DNA from 4 places in the Streptomyces sp. SAI-127 genome. Region 3 is predicted to be linked to each of the others. Evidence: riboswitches for the same ligand, from Rfam matches in the RefSeq annotation. Region 3 holds a riboswitch; each other region holds the start of a gene.
What was found. A riboswitch is a leader RNA that binds a small molecule or an ion and turns the genes downstream of it on or off. The one in region 3 is predicted to bind thiamine pyrophosphate.

Region 1: it holds a riboswitch for thiamine pyrophosphate, as region 3 does, so the genes downstream of both, thiO (glycine oxidase ThiO) here and M2157_RS14940 (thiamine ABC transporter substrate-binding protein) in region 3, are expected to answer to the same signal.
Region 2: it holds a riboswitch for thiamine pyrophosphate, as region 3 does, so the genes downstream of both, M2157_RS33675 (tetratricopeptide repeat protein) here and M2157_RS14940 (thiamine ABC transporter substrate-binding protein) in region 3, are expected to answer to the same signal.
Region 4: it holds a riboswitch for thiamine pyrophosphate, as region 3 does, so the genes downstream of both, thiC (phosphomethylpyrimidine synthase ThiC) here and M2157_RS14940 (thiamine ABC transporter substrate-binding protein) in region 3, are expected to answer to the same signal.

The regions. Positions count from the first base shown of each region.
Region 1 covers NZ_JARXYJ010000001.1:7,633,614-7,638,981, reverse strand. The annotation lists gene thiE (thiamine phosphate synthase) at 1-132, opposite strand, end outside; gene M2157_RS35100 (Rv2175c family DNA-binding protein) at 227-598, opposite strand; gene M2157_RS35095 (FAD-dependent oxidoreductase) at 691-1,905, opposite strand; gene M2157_RS35090 (hypothetical protein) at 1,938-2,288, opposite strand; TPP riboswitch at 2,341-2,453, shown strand; gene thiO (glycine oxidase ThiO) at 2,451-3,614, shown strand; gene thiS (sulfur carrier protein ThiS) at 3,611-3,811, shown strand; gene M2157_RS35075 (thiazole synthase) at 3,815-4,612, shown strand; gene pknB (Stk1 family PASTA domain-containing Ser/Thr kinase) at 4,768-5,368, shown strand, end outside.
Region 2 covers NZ_JARXYJ010000001.1:7,308,998-7,314,365, reverse strand. The annotation lists gene M2157_RS33690 (class I SAM-dependent methyltransferase) at 1-44, opposite strand, end outside; gene M2157_RS33685 (glycosyltransferase family 4 protein) at 38-1,468, opposite strand; gene M2157_RS33680 (TetR family transcriptional regulator) at 1,675-2,310, shown strand; gene M2157_RS33675 (tetratricopeptide repeat protein) at 2,391-3,254, opposite strand; TPP riboswitch at 3,329-3,504, opposite strand; gene M2157_RS33670 (ferredoxin) at 3,573-3,806, opposite strand; gene M2157_RS33665 (aldehyde dehydrogenase) at 3,813-5,270, opposite strand.
Region 3 covers NZ_JARXYJ010000001.1:3,312,449-3,317,816, forward strand. The annotation lists gene M2157_RS14930 (ABC transporter ATP-binding protein) at 1-888, opposite strand, end outside; gene M2157_RS14935 (iron ABC transporter permease) at 888-2,489, opposite strand; gene M2157_RS14940 (thiamine ABC transporter substrate-binding protein) at 2,534-3,604, opposite strand; TPP riboswitch at 3,601-3,708, opposite strand; gene rlmN (23S rRNA (adenine(2503)-C(2))-methyltransferase RlmN) at 3,732-4,838, opposite strand; gene M2157_RS14950 (hypothetical protein) at 4,916-5,323, opposite strand.
Region 4 covers NZ_JARXYJ010000001.1:5,298,036-5,303,403, forward strand. The annotation lists gene M2157_RS24255 (helix-turn-helix domain-containing protein) at 1-493, shown strand, start outside; gene M2157_RS24260 (SsgA family sporulation/cell division regulator) at 592-1,029, shown strand; gene M2157_RS24265 (YibE/F family protein) at 1,283-3,052, opposite strand; TPP riboswitch at 3,124-3,313, shown strand; gene thiC (phosphomethylpyrimidine synthase ThiC) at 3,306-5,084, shown strand; gene M2157_RS24275 (serine hydrolase domain-containing protein) at 5,173-5,368, opposite strand, start outside.

The DNA of each region.
Region 1 (5,368 bases), 4.3 Mb from region 3:
CAGCTGCACGATGTCGACGCCCCCGGCCAGGACCGCGTCCAGGAACTCGGCGAGGTCGCCCTGGTGCTTGCGGGCGTCCGTGCAGAGGTAGACGCGGGCGTCGGCGAGCCGGTCACGGGTGGTGTCGGGCATGCGTGAGTCTCCCCCGGGTTCGGTGGCGTACGGGCCGTGCCGGACCGTGGCCGTGGCCTCGGCAGTCACGGCCCGTACGCCGGTGTGGTTCGGATCAGACGGCGAGCGCCTGGGCCCGGCGCTTCACCTCCGTGCCGCGATTCTCGCTCAGGGCCTGCGCGGGGGTGCCGGGCAGGCTCTCGTCGGGCGTGAAGAGCCACTCCAGCATCTCTTCGTCGGTGAAGCCGTCGTCCCTCAGGAGCGTCAGGGTCCCGGCCAGGCCCTTGACGACCTTCTGCTCGACCCCGTCGATGAAGGCGGCGGGAACGTGCAGCGCGCGGTTCTCACCACGGCGTACGGCGATGAGCTGGCCGTCCTTGACCAGCTGCCGCACACGCGTCACCTCGACATCGAGCACTTCTGCGATGTCGGGGAGGGTGAGCCAGGCGGGGACGAGAGCATCGATCTTTGCGTCAATCTCGGTCACGGGATTAAGCGTGCCATCCCGCACTGACAGTCGGAAGCCGGGGCGCCCCGGCGGGGGAACGCAGTTCTCGCAGCGGCCCACCCGGTGGTCGCCTATGCCGTCGCCGCCTTCAGCGGCCTCGCCGGGTCCGCGAGCAGCTCCGGGTCCATCTCCGCGCCCGCCTCGATCAGGCGGCGGCCCTGGGCCAGGTCGCGGGGCCGGCCCACCGCCAGGAGGGCCACCAGGCGCCTCTCGCGCAGCCAGCACACCGTCCAGGCGGGGCCCGACGGCTCGCCGCGCCACAGCGTCGTGTCAGCGGACGCGTGGTGGCCGGCGTACTGGACGAAGCGGCCGAACTGCTCGGACCAGAAGTACGGAACGGGGTCGTAGACCGGGCGGGTCTCGCCCAGGATGTCGGCGGCCACCGTGCGGGGGCCTTGGAGGGCGTTGTCCCAGTGGTGGACCAGCAGGCGCTCGCCGTACCTGCCCGAGGGGAAGGAGGCGCAGTCACCGACCGCGTAGACGTCCGGTACGGAAGTGCGCAGCCGGTCGTCGGCGACGACCTCGCGGTGAGCGCCGAGTTCGATGCCCGAACCGGCGAGCCAGGCCGTGGCGGGCCGTGCGCCGACACCCACCACGACCGCGTCGGCGGCCACCCGGGAGCCGTCGTCCAGGACGACCGCGCCGGGCTCGACACGCTCCACGCGCGCGTGGGTGCGCAACACGGCACCCGCGTCGGCGTACCAGGAGGTCATCGGCGCGGCCACCTCGGCGGGCAGCGCGCCCGCGAGCGGCCGGTCGGCGGCTTCCACGACCGTCACCGCGCAGCCCGACTCACGCGCGGCGGTGGCGAACTCGGCGCCGATCCAGCCCGCGCCGACGACCACGATGTCGTGCTGTCGGGCGAGCACGGGGCGCAGCCGCTCGGCGTCGTCCAGGGTGCGCAGCAGATGCACGCCCGGTACACCCTCCGTGCCGGGCAGCCGGATCGGTTCGGCACCGGTGGCGAGGACCAGGGCGTCGTACGGGACAGGCCCGGCCTCGGTGTCCAGTTCGTGCGCTTCCGGGCGCACGCCCAGCGCCTCGCGGCCGAGCAGCAGTTCGATGCCGAGGGCCTCGAAGTCCACGTCGAAGGCCGAGCCCTCGGCCTTGCCGAGCAGCACGGCCTTGGACAGCGGCGGACGGTCGTACGGCTGGTGGGGCTCCGCGCCGATCACCGTGACCGTGCCCTTGAATCCCTGTTCGCGCAGAGCGACCGCGGTCTGTACGCCGGCCATGCCCGCGCCGACCACGACCACCCGCCGCTGCGCCTGCGTCTGCTCGCTCATTTGATCACCCTAGTCACCTGACAATCAGTCAGTCAGGAGTCGTGCTCAGTGACCTGTTCCACAACGCTCGTCCCGCTGCCCGGCTGCGACTCCCACTCCCACGTCTCCTCCAACCGCAGCCGACCGTCGGGAAGCTCCACGACCGTCGAGACGCAGTGCCCGGAGGATGTCGTTCCGTCCTGCTTGAGCTGCACGTACCGGAAGTCGAGACGATCCCCCGCGCGCGTGCCGACGAGATGTCCGCGCACGACGTCACCGCCCGCGTACTCGGCCCAGATCTCCCCGTCCTTCTCGTGGTAGGTGAACCGGGTCCGAGTACCCACCTGACCCGGGGCCTGATCGGCCACCGGGGCGAGGAGGAGACCGTCGAGCGAGCGGGGCATGGCGGAAGGCTCCCTTACAGAGGCGCACGGGCACGGGCTAGGGTGGCCAACGTAGAGCACTCGCGGGAGCCCGGACGCACCGGGCTGAGAGGGAGGCTGGGCGGCCTCCGACCGTACGAACCTGATCCGGGTCATGCCGGCGAAGGGAGGGGCTGGACGCCCATGTCCTCACGTACGTCAGACGTCCTCGTCGTCGGGGGCGGCATCATCGGCCTGGTCACGGCCTGGCGGGCCGCGCAGCGCGGACTCACCACGACCGTCGTGGACCCCGAACCGGGCGGCGGGGCCGCCCAGGTGGCCGCCGGGATGCTGGCCGCTGTCACCGAACTGCACTACGGCGAGCAGACCCTGCTGGGGCTGAACCTCGCCTCGGCCCAGCGCTATCCCGACTTCGCGGCCGAGCTCACCGACCTGACCGGTCTCGACCTCGGCTACCGCCGCTGCGGCACGCTCGCGGTGGCCCTTGACGCCGACGACCGCGCCCACCTGCGCGAACTGCACGCGCTCCAGCGGCAGTCGGGGCTGGAGTCGGAGTGGCTGTCCGGCCGGGAGTGCCGACGCCTGGAGCCGATGCTCGCACCGGGGGTGCGGGGCGGACTGCGGGTGGACGGCGACCACCAGATCGATCCACGGCGGCTCACGCGCGCGTTGCTGGCCGCGTGCGAGCAGGCGGGTGTCGTCTTCCACCGCGCGTGGGCCAAGGGCCTCCGTGTCGCAGGGGACCGGGCCGCAGGGCTCACCACGACCGACGGCGACGAGCTGGGCGCGGGCCAGGTGGTGCTCGCCGCCGGAAGCCTCAGCGGCCGCCTCGAAGGGGTCCCCGCGGACGTCCTGCCCCCGGTACGGCCCGTGAAGGGCCAGGTGCTGCGGCTGACCGTGCCTGCGCGCAGCGCGCCCTTCCTGAGCCGCACTGTGCGGGCCGTGGTGCGCGGCAGCCAGGTCTACCTGGTGCCGCGGGAGAACGGCGAGCTGGTGATCGGCGCGACCAGCGAGGAGCTGGGCTGGGACACGACGGTGACCGCGGGCGGGGTGTACGAGCTGCTGCGGGACGCCCACGAACTCGTCCCCGGCATCACCGAGCTGCCGCTGACGGAGACCCGCGCGGGGCTGCGCCCGGGCTCCCCGGACAACGCCCCGCTGCTCGGGCCCACGGAACTGACCGGGCTGGTGCTCGCGACCGGCCACTATCGCAATGGCGTACTGCTCACGCCGATCACCGGGGACGCCATGGCGCACGTCCTGACGACGGGCGAACTCCCCGACGTGGCACGCCCGTTCACCCCGAGGCGATTCGGCGCCGCGGAACTCCTGGAGCAGCCGGCATGAACATCTCCGTCAACGGAGAGCCGCGGGAGTTCGCTTCCGGCACGGCTCTCGACACCGTCGTGCGGGCGCTGACGCAGGCGCCCTCCGGGGTGGCCGCCGCGCTCAACGAAACCGTCGTCCCGCGCGCGCAGTGGCCCTCCACGTCCCTCTCCGAGGGAGACCGCGTGGAAGTCCTCACCGCCGTCCAAGGAGGCTGACCCATGGCCGACGATCCCTTTGTCATCGGCGGTACGTCCTTCTCGTCCCGGCTGATCATGGGCACGGGCGGAGCGCCCAGCCTGGACGTGCTCGAGCGAGCACTGGTCGCCTCCGGCACCGAGCTGACGACGGTCGCGATGCGGCGCGTGAACCCCTCGGTGCACGGCTCGGTGCTGTCCGTACTGGAGCGGCTCGGCATCCGGGTGCTCCCGAACACGGCGGGCTGTTTCACCGCCGGAGAGGCCGTCCTGACGGCCCGCCTCGCGCGCGAGGCGCTCGGCACAGACCTGGTCAAGCTGGAGGTCATCGCCGACGAGCGCACCCTTCTGCCGGACCCCATAGAGCTGCTGGACGCGGCGGAGACCCTGGTGGACGACGGTTTCACGGTGCTGCCGTACACGAACGACGACCCGGTGCTCGCCCGGAAACTGGAGGACGCGGGCTGCGCGGCGATCATGCCGCTGGGCTCACCGATCGGCTCGGGCCTCGGCATCCGCAACCCGCACAACTTCCAGCTGATCGTCGAGCACGCGCGTGTGCCGGTGATCCTGGACGCGGGGGCGGGCACGGCGTCGGACGCGGCCCTGGCGATGGAGCTCGGGTGCGCGGGTGTGATGCTCGCCTCAGCGGTGACGCGGGCGCAGGAGCCCGAGCTGATGGCGCATGCGATGCGGCACGCGGTGGAGGCGGGGCGGCTGGCGTCCCGGGCGGGACGGATCCCTCGACGGCACTTCGCCGAGGCGTCGTCTCCGGTGGAGGGCAGGGCGGCACTGGACCCGGAGCGGCCCGCTTTCCAGTGACCTGACGTGGGCGCCGGGGCCAGTGAGGTGACCCAGCGGCACACCTGCCCCCGACCGGCAACTCCGTGCGATCTGCGTCACAGCTACGCTGCAGTCCCGCCTCGATATCGGCCGAACTGGACGGGCTGTCAGCGACGGCTCGTAGACTCACCTGCGTGGATACGACCCTTCAGGACCCGCTGGTCGGGCAGGTGCTCGACGGCCGCTATCGCGTGGACGCGCGGATCGCGGTCGGCGGGATGGCCACGGTCTACCGGGCCCTGGACACCCGTCTGGACCGCGTGCTCGCGCTCAAGGTGATGCACCCCGCGCTCGCGGCGGACGGCGTCTTCGTCGAGCGGTTCATCCGGGAGGCCAAGTCCGTCGCCCGGCTCGCCCACCCCAACGTCGTGCAGGTCTTCGACCAGGGCACCGACGGGTCGTACGTCTATCTCGCCATGGAGTACGTCGCCGGGTGCACCCTGCGGGACGTGCTGCGCGAGCGCGGGGCCCTGCAGCCGCGCGCCGCCCTGGACATCCTGGAGCCCGTGCTCGCCGCGCTCGGCGCAGCGCACCGCGCGGGTTTCGTGCACCGGGACATGAAGCCGGAGAACGTCCTGATAGGGGACGACGGCCGGGTCAAGGTCGCCGACTTCGGACTCGTGCGGTCGGTCGACACCGTGACCAGCACCACCGGAGCCGTACTCGGCACCGTGTCCTATCTCTCGCCCGAGCAGATCGAGCAGCCGGGCACCGCGGACGCCCGCGTCGACGTGT
Region 2 (5,368 bases), 4.0 Mb from region 3:
TCGCCCGGCGCGAGTGGGAACCGGGAGAAGTCGACGGTCAGCACGTGGCCCTGCTTTCGGGGTTGAGATCGGCGTCGGTCACTCGTGGGGCGGTCAGTGGTACGCCCGTCGCTGAGGCCGTGGAGCGGTCGGGGTGCTTGGCCGCGGAACGGGGCGTGGCCTCGGCGGCGGGTCCGGCGATCGCCTCGCGGTACCGGGCCACGGTGCCCTCCGCGGCTTTCGCCCAGGTGAACTTCGCCAGTACCCGCTCACGTCCGGCCCGGCCGAGTCGCGCCCTCAGGTCCGGGTCGCCCAGGAGACGGCTCAGGGCGGTCGCCAGTGCGCCCGGGTCCCCCGGCGGTACCGCCAGGCATGTCTCGCCGTCGCGCCCGGCGACCTCGGGGATGGCGCCGCCCGTCGTGGCGACCAGCGGGGTGCCCGTGGCCATGGCTTCCGCCGCCGGGAGTGAGAAGCCTTCGTAGAGCGAGGGCACGCAGGCGACCTCCGCCGAGCGGACGAGGTCGACCAGTTCGGCGTCCGTGATGCCCTTGACGAAGTCGACGGCGCCTTCGAGGCCGTAGCGCTCCATGGCCTGGGCGACCGGGCCCTCGGCCGGTCGCTTGCCCACAACTATGAGGTGCGCCCCGGGGTGTTCCGTGCGGACCTTCGCGAGCGCCTCGACGAGGAAGACGAGGCCCTTGAGGGGGACGTCCGCGCTGGAGGTCGTGACGATCCGGCCCGGCACCACGCGCACCGACGGATCCGGCGAGAACTGGTCGGTGTCGGCGCCGATGTGGACGACGTGGATGCGGTCGTCGCGCACGCCGAGGTGGTCGACGATCTCCTGGCGGGAGGTGCCGGAGACGGTGAGCACGGACGGCACGCGGCGGGCCACGCGCTTCTGCATACGGGTGAAGGCGTACCAGCGGCGCTTGGACAGCCGCTGCCGCCATCCCTCGGCCGCGTCCAGCTCCAACTGCCGGTCCACGGTGATGGGGTGGTGGATGGTGGTCACCAGCGGAGCGCCGACATCGCCCAACAGGCCGTAACCGAGGGTCTGGTTGTCGTGAATCACGTCGAACTCACCGCTGCGGGCCCGGAGATGACGTCGGGCCCGCAGGGAGAAGGTGAGCGGCTCGGGGAAGCCGCCGGTCCACATCGTGGCGACTTCCAGGGCGTCTATCCAGTCGCGGTACTCGTCGCGTTTCGGGGTGCGGAAGGGATCCGGAGAGCGGTAGAGGTCCAGGCTGGGCAGCTCGGTCAGGCTCAGGCCGTCGTAGCCCGGATCGAGAACGGGGTAGGGCTGGGAGCCTATGACCTCGACACGGTGGCCGAGGCGGGCCAGTTCGCGTGAGAGGTGGCGTGTGTAGACACCCTGGCCGCCGCAGAACGGGTTCCCTTTGTAGGTGAGGAGCGCGATACGGAGCGGTCGCTCGCCGTCGGCGGCCGGGCCCTCAAAGGCCCCTGCCTGACTGGCCTCAGCGGTCACTCTGGGCCCCCTTCTGCCTGCACTGTCCCGCGAGATTACGACGAGAAGGTAATCTAGAACAAGTTTCAGACTTGATCGTTCAGGAGGCTCTGAATCTACCGGCAGGTAGGGGTCCTGTGAGCGGTGGATCAGGTGATTCACGCCACGACCGGCACCCTGGCATGCTGAGTGATCACACATCCTCACGGACTGTCACGGAACCCAAGGTGGACAAGGTGGCCAAGCCGGCCAGAGTGGAAGCCAGCACCGTACGACCCGACACACCGCCGCTGACCGAGCGACAGGAGGCGCGGCGCCGCCGCATCCTGCACGCGAGCGCGCAGCTGGCGAGCCGCGGCGGGTTCGACGCGGTGCAGATGCGGGAGGTCGCGGAGTCCTCACAGGTGGCGCTCGGCACCCTTTACCGGTACTTCCCCTCCAAGATCCATCTGCTGGTCGCCACCATGCAGGACCAGCTGGAACACATGCACGGCACGCTCCGCAAGAAGCCGCCGCAGGGCGAGACGGCGGCCGAGCGGGTCGCGGAGACCCTGATGCGGGCCTTCCGGGCGCTCCAGCGCGAGCCGCATCTGGCGGACGCGATGGTCCGCGCGTTGACCTTCGCGGACCGCAGTGTGAGCCCGGAGGTCGACCAGGTCTCCCACCAGACCACGCTGATCATCCTGGACGCCATGGGGCTCGAGGACCCGACGCCCGAGCAGCTCTCCGCGGTCCGCGTCATCGAGCACACCTGGCACTCGGCCCTGATCACCTGGCTCTCGGGCCGGGCCTCCATCGCCCAGGTGAAGATCGACATCGAGACGGTGTGCCGACTGATCGACCTCACGGAACCGCCGTCCTAGCATCCCGGTCCTGGCGCCCCGGTCCTGGCGCCCCGGTCCGACCGCCCCGGTCCTGGCGCCCCGGCCCCACCGCCCCGGCGCTAGCCGACGGCCGCCAGTCCGCTCCAGCTCCGTCCCGTCGCCGTCTCCCCCGCCCACCGTTCCAGCAGGCGTCGGGCCTCCGTCTCGGGGGCCGCGAGGGAGACCTGCTGGGCGCCGGCGTCGACGGCGCGCTCCTGTTCGTGGGTGCCCTCGCTGCAGCAGGCGCACATCATGCGGACGCTGCTCGCCGGCTCGGCGCCGAAGCCGTGGTCGGTGAACAGCTCCAGGAGGGCCTCCAGGTCGGCCTTCTCGCCCGCGGCCACCGTGACCTCCAGGGTGGGCAGTTCGGACGCCTCGAAGAGCAGGAGTTCCTCGAAGACGGGGTACGTCGAGCCCTCGACGACCCGCTCGCCCTTCGGTTCGCCGTCGTGGACGACGATCTCGCCGTAGCGCCGTCCGCCCGTGACGGGCACGCTGACGACCCGGCCGCGGGTGGGGCACAGCCGCTCGATCCAGACGACCTCGCGCTCGCCGCCGGTGTCGAGGCGCACGCAGGCGTACCCGAAGCGCGCGTCGATCTGCCCTTCCCCGTCGGGGAGTTCGATGCCGAAGCCGCTCCACGCGTCCCGTGCCGTCGCCCAGTCCCGCTGGATCGTGGCCGCGATGCCGAGGTTCCAGTACGCCGGGTCGCCCTCGCCGCGCGGGGAGCGGGCCGCGGCCTCCCGGCCCAGCTCATACGCCTTGGCCCAGTTCCGCAGGAACTTGTGGGCGAGCGCGGCGTCGTACCACCACACGGCGCTTGCCTTCAGGTCCGGGAAGTGTGCGAGCACCTGCTCGTACAGCTCGGCGGCGCGCAGCCAGTCCTCGGCGTCCCAAGCGACCCGTGCCTGCTTGATCAGCTTCTTGGCCTCGGACTTCTCCACGCTTCCCCACTCCCGCGATGCGCTGACGACGACCGCAGGAGCGTAAGCCCTCACACCGGCGGGGAGCACGTGAGGGACCTACGAGACGGGTTCCCTTCGCCGGTATGGTCCGGATCAGGTTCTGGGGGTCGCCGTCGAGCCTTCCCGCTGCTCTTCGGCCTCTCAGCCCTACCGTCGACGTCGGCCCTGGCGGAAGCCTTCGCATCTCGCCTGAGTCGGCTACTTCGGTGGGACTCCCTCACTCGCCTCGTAGGCCTATGTCCAGAATAGAACCCTCGTCCGGGAATGAACCCTCTCAAACCATGATTTTCTCGGCTCCTACTCCTCCGGCGGGAACACCGGCTCCCCGCTCCCCAGCAGCGTGATCATGATGGCCTCCACCGGGCAGTTCTCCGCCGCCGCCAGGATCTTCTCGTTGGCGTCGCTCTCCGGGTCGGCGGGGTGGGACTGGCGGGCGGTGTCCAGGCGGAAGCCGTCGGGGGCGGTGTGCACGCACTGCGCGGAGCCGATGCACAGGGAGCGGTCGACCTCGACGTGCCAGCGGTCTCCCATCGCCGCTCACGCCTCCCAGCCGGCCGGCAGATGGATCATCTTGTGCTCCAGGTACTCGCCGTAGCCCTCGGGGCCGAACTCCCTTCCCAGGCCGGAGCTCTTGTAGCCGCCGAAGGGGCCGAGCATGTCGAGGCTGAAGGTGTTGACGTTGTAGGTGCCGGTACGGACCTGGCGGGCGACCTCGATGCCGCGCTCGACGTCGGCCGTCCACACGCTGCCCGACAGTCCGTAGTCCGAGTCGTTGGCGATCTTCACCGCCTCGGACTCGTCGCCGTAGGGAAGGAGGCAGATCACCGGTCCGAAGATCTCCTCGCGCGCGATCCGCATCGAGTTGTCGACGTCGCCGAAGAGCGTCGGCTCGACGTACCAGCCGCGCTCCAGGCCCGCCGGACGCCCGCCGCCGGTGAGGATCTTGGCGCCCTCCTCCTGGCCGATGCGGATGTAGTCGAGGTTGCGGCGCTGCTGGCGTTCGGCGACCAGCGGGCCGACCTGGGTGGCCGGGTCGAGCGGGTCGCCGACGACCAGTGCACTCGCCGCCGCGGCAAGGGCCTCGGCGAACTCGTCGTAGCGGGAGCGGGGCAGCAGGATGCGGGTCTGGGCCACGCAGGCCTGGCCGTTGTTCATCCAGGCGGACGGGACGATCCCGGCGACGGCCGTCTCGACGTCCGCGTCCGGGAGGACCACGGCCGCCGACTTGCCGCCCAGCTCCAGGGTCACGCGCGTGAGATTGCGGGCGGCGACCTCCATCACGCGCTTGCCCGCGCCCACCGATCCGGTGAAGGAGACCTTGTCGATCCCCGGATGCCCGACCAGGTACTCGCTCACCTCACGGTCGGCCGGGAGGATGGACAGGACGCCGTCCGGCAGCCCGGCCTCCTTGGTGATCTCGGCCAGGATGTACGCGTCCAGCGGTGACTCGGGCGACGGCTTGAGCACCACCGTGCAGCCGGTGAGCAGCGCGGGGGCGAGCTTGGCGGCGGCGACGAACTGCGGGACGTTCCAGGGCACCACGGCCGCCACGACCCCGACCGGCTCGCGGCGCACGAGGATGCGGCCGAGCACTCCGTCGCGTGTCTCCTCGTACGTGAAGCCGCGTGCGACCGTGATCGCCGAGTCCCAGACCATCATCGCGCCGAGGGCCTGTGCGAGGACGCTCCAGGAGTACGGGGAGCCGTTCTCGGAGGAGATCACGCGGGCGATCTCCTCGTGCCGGACCGCGATCGCGTCCTTGATCCTGGTGACGACCTCGATGCGCTCGTCGAGCGACATCCGCGGCCAGGGTCCCTCGTCGAAGGCGGTGCGTGCGGCGGCGACCGCCGCGTCCACGTCCGCGCGCGAGGCGTGCGGCACGCGTCCGATGACCTCCTCGGTGTGCGGGGAGATCACCTCGATGACGTCCTTGCCCAGGGGGTCGGTCAACTCCCCGCCGATGAACAGCTGTCCGTGTTCCACGAGCTCGGTCATGGCGACTGCCTCCCCGGGGCGGCTTACTGACGATCCATCAGATACGGAACTGATACCAGTTCCACTGGGAGGAGTCCACGGCCCGCACACCACGACTG
Region 3 (5,368 bases):
GGTGCCCTTGAAGGTCCGCGCGGCCACCGTGCAGCGCAGGCCCTCGTCGGCCGCCATGAGCCGCACTCCCGCCGGTCGCACCAGCACGCTCCTGACCCCCTGGGCGGCTCCCGAAGGCACCGGAACCTTCCCCCACACCGTGTCCGCGAACTCCCCCGCCACCGTGCCCTCGACGACGTTCTCAAAGCCGAGGAAGCGGGCCACGAACTCGTCCGCCGGCCGCTGCCACACCTCAAGAGGCGTACCGGACTGGGCGATCCGCCCGTCCCGCATCACCACGACCCGGTCGGCCAGCGCGAAGGCCTCGCCCTGGTCGTGGGTGACCGCGAGCACCGTGGTGCCCAACCGCCCGAACAGCTCCCGCAGTTCGACGACCAGCCGCTCCCGCAGCGAGCGGTCCAGCTGTCCGAGCGGCTCGTCGAGCATCAGCAGCCGGGGCCGGGGCGCGAGCGCGCGGGCCAGCGCGACCCGCTGCTGCTCACCTCCGGAGAGCGCGCCGACAGCCCGGCGGGCGGCACCCGGAAGCCCGACGAGGTCGAGCAACTCCCGCACCCGCTCGTCCTGTTGTGCCCTCGCGGCTCCGTGCATCCGCAATCCGAAGGCCACATTCGCGCCCACGTCCCGCTGCGGGAAGAGCTGATGGTCCTGGAACATCAGACCGACCCCGCGCTTGTGCGCGGGCACCCCGCCCTGGTCACGCCCGTCGAGCAGGACCCGGCCCCGGTCGAGCGGTTGAAGGCCGGCCACCGCCCGCAGCAGTGTCGACTTGCCGCTGCCGCTGGGCCCGAGCACACACACGATCTCGTGCTCGGCGACATCGAGACCGACCTCGTCGAGCACGGCCCGCCCGCCGAACCGTACCGTCGCGTCCTCAAGGCTCAGCAGCATCAGAACTCCCCGGTCCGGTCGGTCCGCAGCCGCTCAAGGACCAGCAACGCCACCGCGCACACCACCATCAGGATCGTCGAAAGGGCCATCGCCTGGCCGTAGTTGAGATCACCGGCCCGCCCGAGCAGCCGTGCCACGGCGACCGGCAGCGTCGGGTTGTCGGGCCGTGCGATGAACACCGTCGCCCCGAACTCCCCCAGCGACACGGCGAACGCGAAGCCCGCCGCGATCAGCAACGCCCGCCGCACCATGGGCAGATCGACCTCCCGCCACACCCGCCACGGCGAGGCCCCGAGCACGGCCGCGGCCTCCCGCAGCCGGTGGTCCACGGCCCGCAGCACCGGCAGCATGGTCCGCACGACGAAGGGCACCCCGACCAGCGCCTGCGCGAGCGGCACCAGGATCCAGGACTGCCTGAGGTCCAGCGGCGGCTCGTCGAGCGAGATCAGGAACCCGAAGCCGACGGTCACCGCGGACACCCCGAGCGGCAGCATCAGCAGCGCGTCGAAGCCCCGTACGAACCGGCCCGCGTCCCGCCGCGTCAGCGCGGCCGCCGCGAGGCCCCCGATCACCACCGCGATGGCGGTGGCGGCGAGGGCGTACTCCAGTGAGTTCCCGACCGCCTCGATCGGCGCGACGAGGAAGACCCCGCCGTCGCTGTGGGTCAGCGCCCGGTAGTAGCCGAAGTCGGGAGCGTCGAGCGACCGTTGCACCAGCACCGCGAGCGGCAGCACCAGGAGTACGGCGACGCTGCCCACGACCCCGGCCAGCAGCCCCCACTCCCCCGCCCCTCGCGGCCGCCGGGCGGTGACGGACTCGTCCACGAGCCGCAGCGCGGTCTCCCGGCGCCGTACGGTCCACGCGTGCAGGGCGAGAACAGCGCCCACCGCGACGAACTGGATCAGCGTCAGCACGGCGGCCGTGGACAGGTCGAAGATCTCGGAGGTCTGCCGGTAGATCTCCACTTCGAGTGTCGAGAAGGTCGGCCCGCCGAGGATCTGCACTACGCCGAAGGAGGTGAAGGTGAAGAGGAAGACCATGAGGGCGGCGGCGGCCACTGCGGGCGCGAGCGCGGGGAGCGTGACCGTCCGCCAGGCCCTGAGCCGGGACGCGCCGAGCATCCGCGCGGCCTCCTCCTGACGCGGATCCAGCTGGGCCCACAGTCCGCCGACCGTCCGTACGACGACCGCGTAGTTGAAGAAGACGTGCGCGAGCAGGATCGCCCACACCGTGGTGTCCAGCCGTACGCCCCACAACTCGTCCAGCAACCCACCACGGCCGACGAGCGCCAGGAAGGCCGTACCGACGACGACGGTCGGCAGCACGAAGGGGACGGTGACCACGGCCCGCAGGATCTGTTTGCCGGGGAAGTCGAAGCGCGCGAAGACATACGCGCCGGGGAGCGCGACCAGGAGCGTGAGCGCCGTGGAGGCGAGCGCCTGCCAGGTGGTGAACCACAGGACGTGCCGGATGTCCGGCTGGGTGAGGACGTCGATGATCCTGCCGAACTGCCAGGTCCCGTCGGTCTCGAGTCCGCGCGCAACGATCGCCGACACGGGATAGGCGAAGAAGACGGCGAAGAACGCGACGGGCACGGCCATCAGCCCGAGCCGGGCCGCCGCGTTCTTGACGCCCTTGCGGGGCCTTACTTCAGTACGAGCGAGGTCCACGACTTGACCCAGTCGTCACGGTTGTCGGCGATCTTCGCCGGGTCCATGGTCTCGGGGTCCTTGGCCTGCGGACCGTACTGCGTGAACTCGGCCGGCACCTGGGCGCCGTCCACGACCGGGTAGACGAACATGTTGAGCGGCATGTCCTGCTGGAACTCCTTGGTGAGCAGGAAGTCCAGCAACGCCTTGCCGCCCTTGGCGTTCGCGGCGTTGCTCAGCAGTCCGGCGTACTCGATCTGCCGGAAGCAGGTGCCCTGCGCCACGCCGGTCGGGGCGGTCGTCGGCTTCGGGTCGGCGTAGATCACCTCGGCGGGCGGCGAGGAGGCGTACGACACGACGAGCGGCCGGTCGGCCTTCGCCTTCTTGCCCCCGGCGGAACCGGAGAACTCCTCGTTGTAGGCCTGCTCCCAGCCGTCGACGACCTTGACGCCGTTGGCCTTGAGCTTCTTCCAGTAGCCCTGCCATCCGTCGTCGCCGTACTTCGCCGCGCTCCCGAGGAGGAAGCCGAGGCCCGGCGAGGAGGTGGAGGCGTTCTCGGTGACGAGGAGGTTCTTGTAGGCGGGCTTGATCAGATCGTCGTACGACGTCGGCGGCTGGAGCTTGTGCTCGGTGAAGTAGGCCTTGTCGTAGTTGACGCAGATGTCGCCGGTGTCGATGGGCGTGACCTTGTCCCCGTCGACCCGGTACCCGGCCTTGATCCGATCGGCGCCCTTGGCCTCGTACGACTGGAAGAGCCCGTTGTCGAGCGCGCGGGACAGCAAGGTGTTGTCGACGCCGAAGAAGACGTCGCCCTGCGGGTTGTCCTTGGTGAGAATGGCCTTGTTGACGGCCTGCCCGGCGTCGCCGTCCTCCAGGACCTTGACCTGGTAGCCGGACTTCTTCTCGAAGTCGGCGAGGACGTTCTTGGAGACGGCCCACGAGTCGTGGCTGACGAGGGTGACGGTCTTGGAGCCGGAGCTTTCGGAGTCGTCGGACGACGACCCGCACGCGGACAGCGTGACGAGGCCGAGGCCGACGACGGCAGCAAGGAACTTCTTGTTGTTCACGGTGATGACCGAACTTCCTACCCAGAATGACCTGGGCGAGGTTCAGAGGGTCTGCGGCCCGATTGCCGCACTCTCAGCGCTGTGGCGCTCCCCTGTCGGATATGAAGATGTACGTACGTCCGTCAGACTACCGCTCGGTGGCCGCGAGCTGACCACAGGCCCCGTCGATCTCCTGTCCACGGGTGTCCCGGACCGTCACCGGCACACCATGGGCGGCGATGGCCTCGACGAAGGCCTTCTCGTCCTCGGGCCGGGAGGCGGTCCACTTGGACCCGGGAGTCGGGTTCAGCGGGATGAGGTTGACGTGCACCGGCTTGCCCTTGAGCAGGCGGCCGAGCCGGTCGCCCCGCCACGCCTGGTCGTTGATGTCCCGGATGAGCGCGTACTCGATGGACAGCCGACGCCCGCTCTTCTCGACGTACTCGAACCCGGCGTCGAGCACCTCGCGAACCTTCCACCGCGTGTTCACGGGGACGAGGGTGTCACGCAGCTCGTCGTCGGGCGCGTGCAGGGAGATCGCGAGCCGGCACTTGAAGCCTTCTTCGGAGAACCGGTGAATGGCGGGCACGAGCCCCACGGTCGACACGGTGATGCCGCGCTGGGAGAGCCCGAGCCCGTCGGGCGCGGGGTCGGTGAGCGCACGAATGGACCCGACGACCCGCTTGTAGTTGGCGAGCGGTTCGCCCATCCCCATGAAGACGATGTTGGAGAGCCGCGCGGGCCCGCCGGGCACCTCTCCGTCCCGGAGCGCCCGCATCCCGTCCACGATCTGGTGCACGATCTCGGCGGTGGACAGATTGCGGTCCAGTCCCGCCTGCCCGGTGGCACAGAAGGGGCAGTTCATGCCACAGCCCGCCTGCGAGCTGATGCACATGGTCACCCGGTCCGGGTACCGCATCAGCACCGACTCCACGAGCGTCCCGTCGAACAGCCGCCACAGCGTCTTGCGCGTGGTCCCCTGGTCGGTCGACAGATGCCGTACGACGGTCATGAGCTCGGGAAGCAACGCCTCCTGGAGCTTGCCGCGCGCGCCGGCCGGGATGTCGGTCCACTCCGCCGGGTCGTGCGCGTACCGCGCGAAGTAGTGCTGCGAGAGCTGCTTGGCACGAAACGGCTTCTCCCCGATCCCCGCCACGACCTCCTTGCGCTCGGCGGGCGTGAGATCGGCAAGGTGCCGCGGCGGCTTCTTGGCTCCGCGGGGGGCGACGAAAGTGAGTTCTCCGGGTGCAGGCATAACCCTTCCAGTGTGGCAGATCAACTGGGGGGCCCAGGCCGGAGTGGGGTGGGGGTGGTCACCTGTGGGTCAAGTATCTAGGGTCTCGCCCACCGCCGCAGTTTCGCGGTGATGCGTTCCTTCGAGAGTCGGGTCCCTGTGGTCTCGCTCGGGCTCGTCATGAACGCCGTGATCGGTGTCCATCGCTTGCGCCCCGTGCCAGTCGTCCACCTGATGGCAGGGAAGTCCGAGACCGCGGTGATGTGCTCTCTCATGATCACTCGCGTGCGCACATAGCCACGGATCGTCGCCTTACTGTTGTCGCAGGTGACACCGAGTCGATAGCCCCGGACAGCGATGAACACCAAACCGATCACGGCGGCCCACGCCACGAGCCGCGCGGACCCGTCACTGGCTTGAGTCGCATAAGCAACGCCCACCACTGCGGGGACTGCTCCGAGGCCGCTGTTCGCGATCCGGTTCAACGGCGAGGGTGACAGCTCCATGACGCTCCTCGATCGCATTTTCTCGCGTCCTGGCCGGCCTTCGGC
Region 4 (5,368 bases), 2.0 Mb from region 3:
GGCGCTCGCGCACTGGCGCGACCTGATCGGCGTGCCGGTGTACTACGCGCAGTACCGGAACGGCGAGATCGAGGTCCTCTGTGTCTCCGACAGCCCCGGCAACCCGGCGGTCGAGGAGTGGGCCGACTTCCGCGAGACCGGGCACGCGCACGCCATCGGACAGTGCCTCCTCGCCCAGCTCGACGACGAGGCTCGGCGCGACCATCTCGACCGGTACCCCGTGCAGTCCATCACCCCGTACACCGTGCGCGACGGGCACAGCCTGCTCCGGCGTCTCGAACGGACCGCGCGGATGGAGCCGGTGATAGAGCGTCAGGAGTACGCGCTGGGGACGGTGTGCGCGGCCATTCCGATCACATTGGGTAACGCTGCGGCAACGATGGCCATCTCCCTGCCTGCCCATCAGGCCGACCGGTTGCTGGCCGCAACCCAGCAACTGCAAGAGGAAATCGGGCGGCTGACCGGCTCGCTGGCGATCTCTATCAGTATCTGAAAACTCACTCCTTGTGATCTGTTGTGCACGTTCAGCAAGATGCCACCAGTGTCAGAGGGATCATTCCCGGCCAACGAAGGCAGATGACGGGGTAGGCAATGCGCGAGACCGTACAGGCAGAGGTCATGATGAGCTTTCTCGTCTCGGAGGAGCTCTCTTTCCGCATTCCGGTGGAGCTGCGCTACGAGGCCTGCGATCCCTACGCAGTCCGGCTGACCTTCCATCTCCCGGGCGACGACCCGGTGACCTGGGCTTTCGGCCGTGAGCTGTTGATCGACGGGGTGGGCCGGCCATGTGGGGAGGGCGACGTGCGGGTCTCGCCCGCCGGTTCCGACCTGCTGGGCGACGTCCTGATCAGGCTTCAGGTCGGCGGTGATCAGGCACTGTTCCGCTCGTCGACGGCGCCGATCATCGCGTTCCTCGACCGCACCGACAAGGTGGTGCCGCTGGGGCAGGAGACCGCGCTGGCCGATTTCGACACCCATCTCGACGAGGCGCTGGACCGGATCCTGGCGGAGGAACAGAGCGCAGGCTGACCCCTTATGGCGGTGAGACGACGGAACGCTTCAATCGTGAGGTGGGAGGGCGCAGGAACGCTTCTGCCGATGCGGGGCTCAGGGTGAGGGTGGCGCGCTGTCGGGAAGGCGGGCCGGTTGACCTCGGGGCAGGCTGGATCTGGCCACCCTCGTCTCATCGTCGGAGCCGGAAGCCGGGAGCCCTAGGGTGCTTCTGGCGAAGCTTGAAGTCGCCCTTGCGCTGGTGGAGGTGGGCAGCGCCCCTGATCCCCTCTCAGCGCCTGCGCCGTCGCCCCTTGCCACCGCGTGCCGCTGCCGGCCGGCTGTCGGCCGTGCCCGCGCTCACGCTTGTCGCCGGTACGGGTGCCGGAGCCCCCGCACCCACCGCCTCCGCCCCCGGCCGGTCCGCCGAGACCACCAGGGCCGCGAGGACCGTGGTGACCGGCACCGATGCGACGAGGCCGATCGAGCCGACCAGCGTGCGCACGATCTCCTCCGCCACCAGCTCACTGTTGGCGACGGTCCCCACGCTGGACTGTGCGATGGAGAAGAGCAGCAGCAGCGGCAGCGCGGCACCCGCGTAGGCGAGGACGAGCGTGTTGACGACGGAGGCGATGTGGTCGCGCCCGATCCGGATACCCGCGCGGTAGAGCCCGCGCCAGCCCATCGTCGGGTTGGCGTCGTGCAGCTCCCACACGGCCGAGGTCTGCGTGACCGTCACGTCGTCGAGGACACCGAGCGAGCCGATGATGACGCCGGCGAGCAGCAGGCCGCTCATGTCGATCGACGGATACAGCCCATGGATGAGCCCGGTGTTGTCGTCCGTGTTGCCCGTGAGCGCGGCCCAACCGATGAACTGCGAGCCGAGGAGGCCGATCAGCACCAGGGAGATCAGCGTGCCGAGCACCGCCACGGAGGTTCTGGCCGACAGACCGTGGCACATGTAGAGGGCGATCAGCATGATGGCGCTCGACCCGACCACCGCCACGAGGAGCGGGTTCGAGCCCTGCAGGATCGCGGGCAGGACGAAGAAGTTCAGCAGCAGGAAGCTGATGGTCAGGGCGACCAGCGCCATGACACCGCGCAGTCGCCCGACGATCACGACGGCGAGCGCGAAGATTCCGGCGAGCAGCCCCATGGGGAGCCTGCGGTTCACGTCGGCGACCGAGTACTGCAGATCCCTGGGCGCCGAAGGCTCGTACGCGACCACGACCTTCTGGCCCTCGTGCAACTGCCGGGACTGGTCCGGCTGGACGATCTCCGTGAAGGTGCGGCCCTTGTCGTCGCCGGTGTCGACCCGGATCGTCGCCTTCTTGCAGGTGCCGTTCGCCTGCTGCTCGGCGGAGGAGCCCTCGGCGGTGGAGGTGTCCCCGGTCGGGGTCTCCCCCGAGGCGTTCACCGACTTGCAGCTGACGCTCACGACCTTGGTGACCGTTGCCTGTTGGGTCTGCCGGTCGAAGCCGACCCCGGTACGTTCGTGCGCCGGGGCGCCACCGGGCCACAGCACTGCCAGGCCCACCACCACCGCTACGCCGAACGGGATGAGGATCGCCGCGATGACCTTGCGCAGGTGCTTGGAGACGGGAGTTGCCGGTCCGTGGCTGTGACTGTGGCCGTGCCCACCACCGCTGCCGGAGCCGCCCCCCTGCCCGTGTCCGTCGCCGGGTTCGTGCCCGTGCCCGTGTCCGTCGCCGGGTTCGTGCCCGTGCCCGTGTCCGTCGCCGGGTTCGTGCCCGTGCCCATGGCCGTCACCACCACCCCAGCCCCCGCCGCCCTGACCGCCACCCCGGCCACCATCACCATGGCCGCCGCCCAGGTCAGTGCCACCGACCTGGCCTCCACCACCGGCTCCGGGCCCGTACCCGTAGCCCTGCCCACTGTGCCCGCCCTGCCCACCGTGCTCATGCTCGTGCCAGCCGTCGGCCCCGCCGTTTCCGAACTGCCCGCGGGAGCCATTGCCGGGGCCGAGCCCGGGACCGTTTCCGGAGCCCGGTCGGCGCGGAGGCTCGGGAGGCGGGTATGGGGGCTGATGCATCGTGGTCACCGACCGATCATCGCAAGAACGACAGGGGCCCTCTGTTCACCGCGCCCGGATTGACGCTAGCGTGGAGCCACCTTTGTACACGCGGGAGCTCGGAGCACCGGGCTGAGAGGGCGCTGACCTCCGTCCCAGCGATGTTTCACGTGGAACGTCATCTCCATCGAGTGACGTTCCCCACGAAACGTCGGCAGACGGAAATCGCTGCGTCGACCGCCGAACCTGTTACCGGGTAATGCCGGCGTAGGGAGTAGGTCTCATGACCATCAAGGACGCGCGCACGCCTGCCTCCGATCAGCTTGACGGGGAGGCCGGGAAGTCCATCGGCTGGCACAAGGCGTACATCGAGGGCTCGCGCCCCGATCTGCGGGTGCCGGTCCGTCAGGTGCACCTCACCAACGGACAGTCCGTCACGCTGTACGACACGTCCGGCCCGTACACCGATCCGCTCACCGAGACGGATGTCCGACGGGGCCTTGCGCCTCTGCGGGACAACTGGATCATCGCCCGCGGGGACACCGAGGAGTACGCGGGACGTCCCGTGCGCCCCGAGGACGACGGGATCAAGCACACCTCACCGCGGGGTGGCCTCCGTAACCTCGACGCGGTCTTCCCGGGGCGGCCGCGCCAGCCGCGCCGTAGCCGTGACGGCGGGGCGGTCACGCAGCTCGCCTACGCCCGTCGCGGTGAGATCACACCGGAGATGGAGTACGTGGCCATCCGGGAGAACGTCGACCCCGAGGTCGTCCGCGAGGAGATCGCGGCGGGGCGCGCGGTGCTGCCGGCGAACGTCAACCACCCGGAGATCGAGCCGATGATCATCGGCAAGCGGTTCCTGGTGAAGGTCAACGCCAACATCGGCAACTCCGCGGTGACGTCCTCCATCGAGGAGGAGGTGGAGAAAATGACCTGGGCGACCCGCTGGGGCGCCGACACGGTCATGGACCTGTCCACCGGCCGCAACATCCACACCACGCGCGAGTGGGTGCTGCGCAACTCCCCCGTTCCCATCGGCACGGTGCCGCTCTACCAGGCGCTGGAGAAGGTCGACGGCCGCGCCGAGGAGCTGACCTGGGAGATCTACAAGGACACCGTCATCGAACAGGCCGAGCAGGGCGTGGACTACATGACGGTCCACGCGGGCGTGCGCCTGCCGTACGTACCCCTGACGGCCAACCGCAAGACCGGCATCGTCTCGCGAGGCGGCTCGATCATGGCGGCCTGGTGCCTCGCGCACCACAAGGAGTCGTTCCTGTACGAGAACTTCGAGGAACTGTGCGAGATCCTCGCCGCCTACGACGTCACGTACTCGCTGGGCGACGGCCTCAGGCCCGGTTCGATCGCGGACGCCAACGACGAGGCGCAGTTCGCGGAGTTGCGCACGCTCGGGGAACTCAACCGGATCGCGAAGCGTTTCAACGTACAGACCATGATCGAGGGCCCGGGGCACGTTCCGATGCACAAGATCAAGGAGAACATCGACCTTCAGCAGGAGATCTGCGATGAAGCTCCGTTCTATACGCTCGGCCCGCTGACCACCGACGTCGCGCCGGCCTACGACCACATCACCTCCGGCATCGGCGCCGCGATGATCGCCTGGTGGGGCACCGCGATGCTCTGCTACGTCACGCCCAAGGAGCACCTGGGCCTGCCCAACCGGGACGACGTCAAGACCGGTGTCATCACCTACAAGATCGCCGCCCATGCGGCCGACCTCGCCAAGGGACACCCCGGCGCCCAGGACTGGGACGACGCCCTCTCCGACGCCCGCTTCGAGTTCCGCTGGGAGGACCAGTTCAACCTGGCCCTCGACCCCGACACGGCCCGGGAGTTCCACGACGAGACCCTCCCGGCCGAACCGGCCAAGACGGCTCACTTCTGCTCCATGTGCGGGCCGAAGTTCTGCTCGATGAAGATCTCCCAGGACATCCGCCGTCGCCACGGCGACAGCCAGACGGAGATCGAGGAGGGCATGGCCCAGAAGTCGAAGGAGTTCGCGGCGAGCGGGAACCGGGTGTATCTGCCGCTCGCGGACTGAGCCCGACAGGTGAATGGGCCCGCGCCGCCGAACCACCCGAGTCCGGGCGGTGGCGCGGACCCATGAGTCCGTCGACAGCCGAAGACGCTCAGGCGGTGAGCAAGGTGACGACCCGGTTGATCATGTCCTCACTCGCGGCCAGAGGCGTCGGTGTGTACGACAACACGAAGCGGAGCCGCAGATCCCGGGTGGCGAACATACGGGTGCGGTACCCGTACGTGTCACCTGTCTTGCCCCAGAACGTCACGCCGTTCACTGTGGCCGTCTGCAGCCCCATGCTGTAG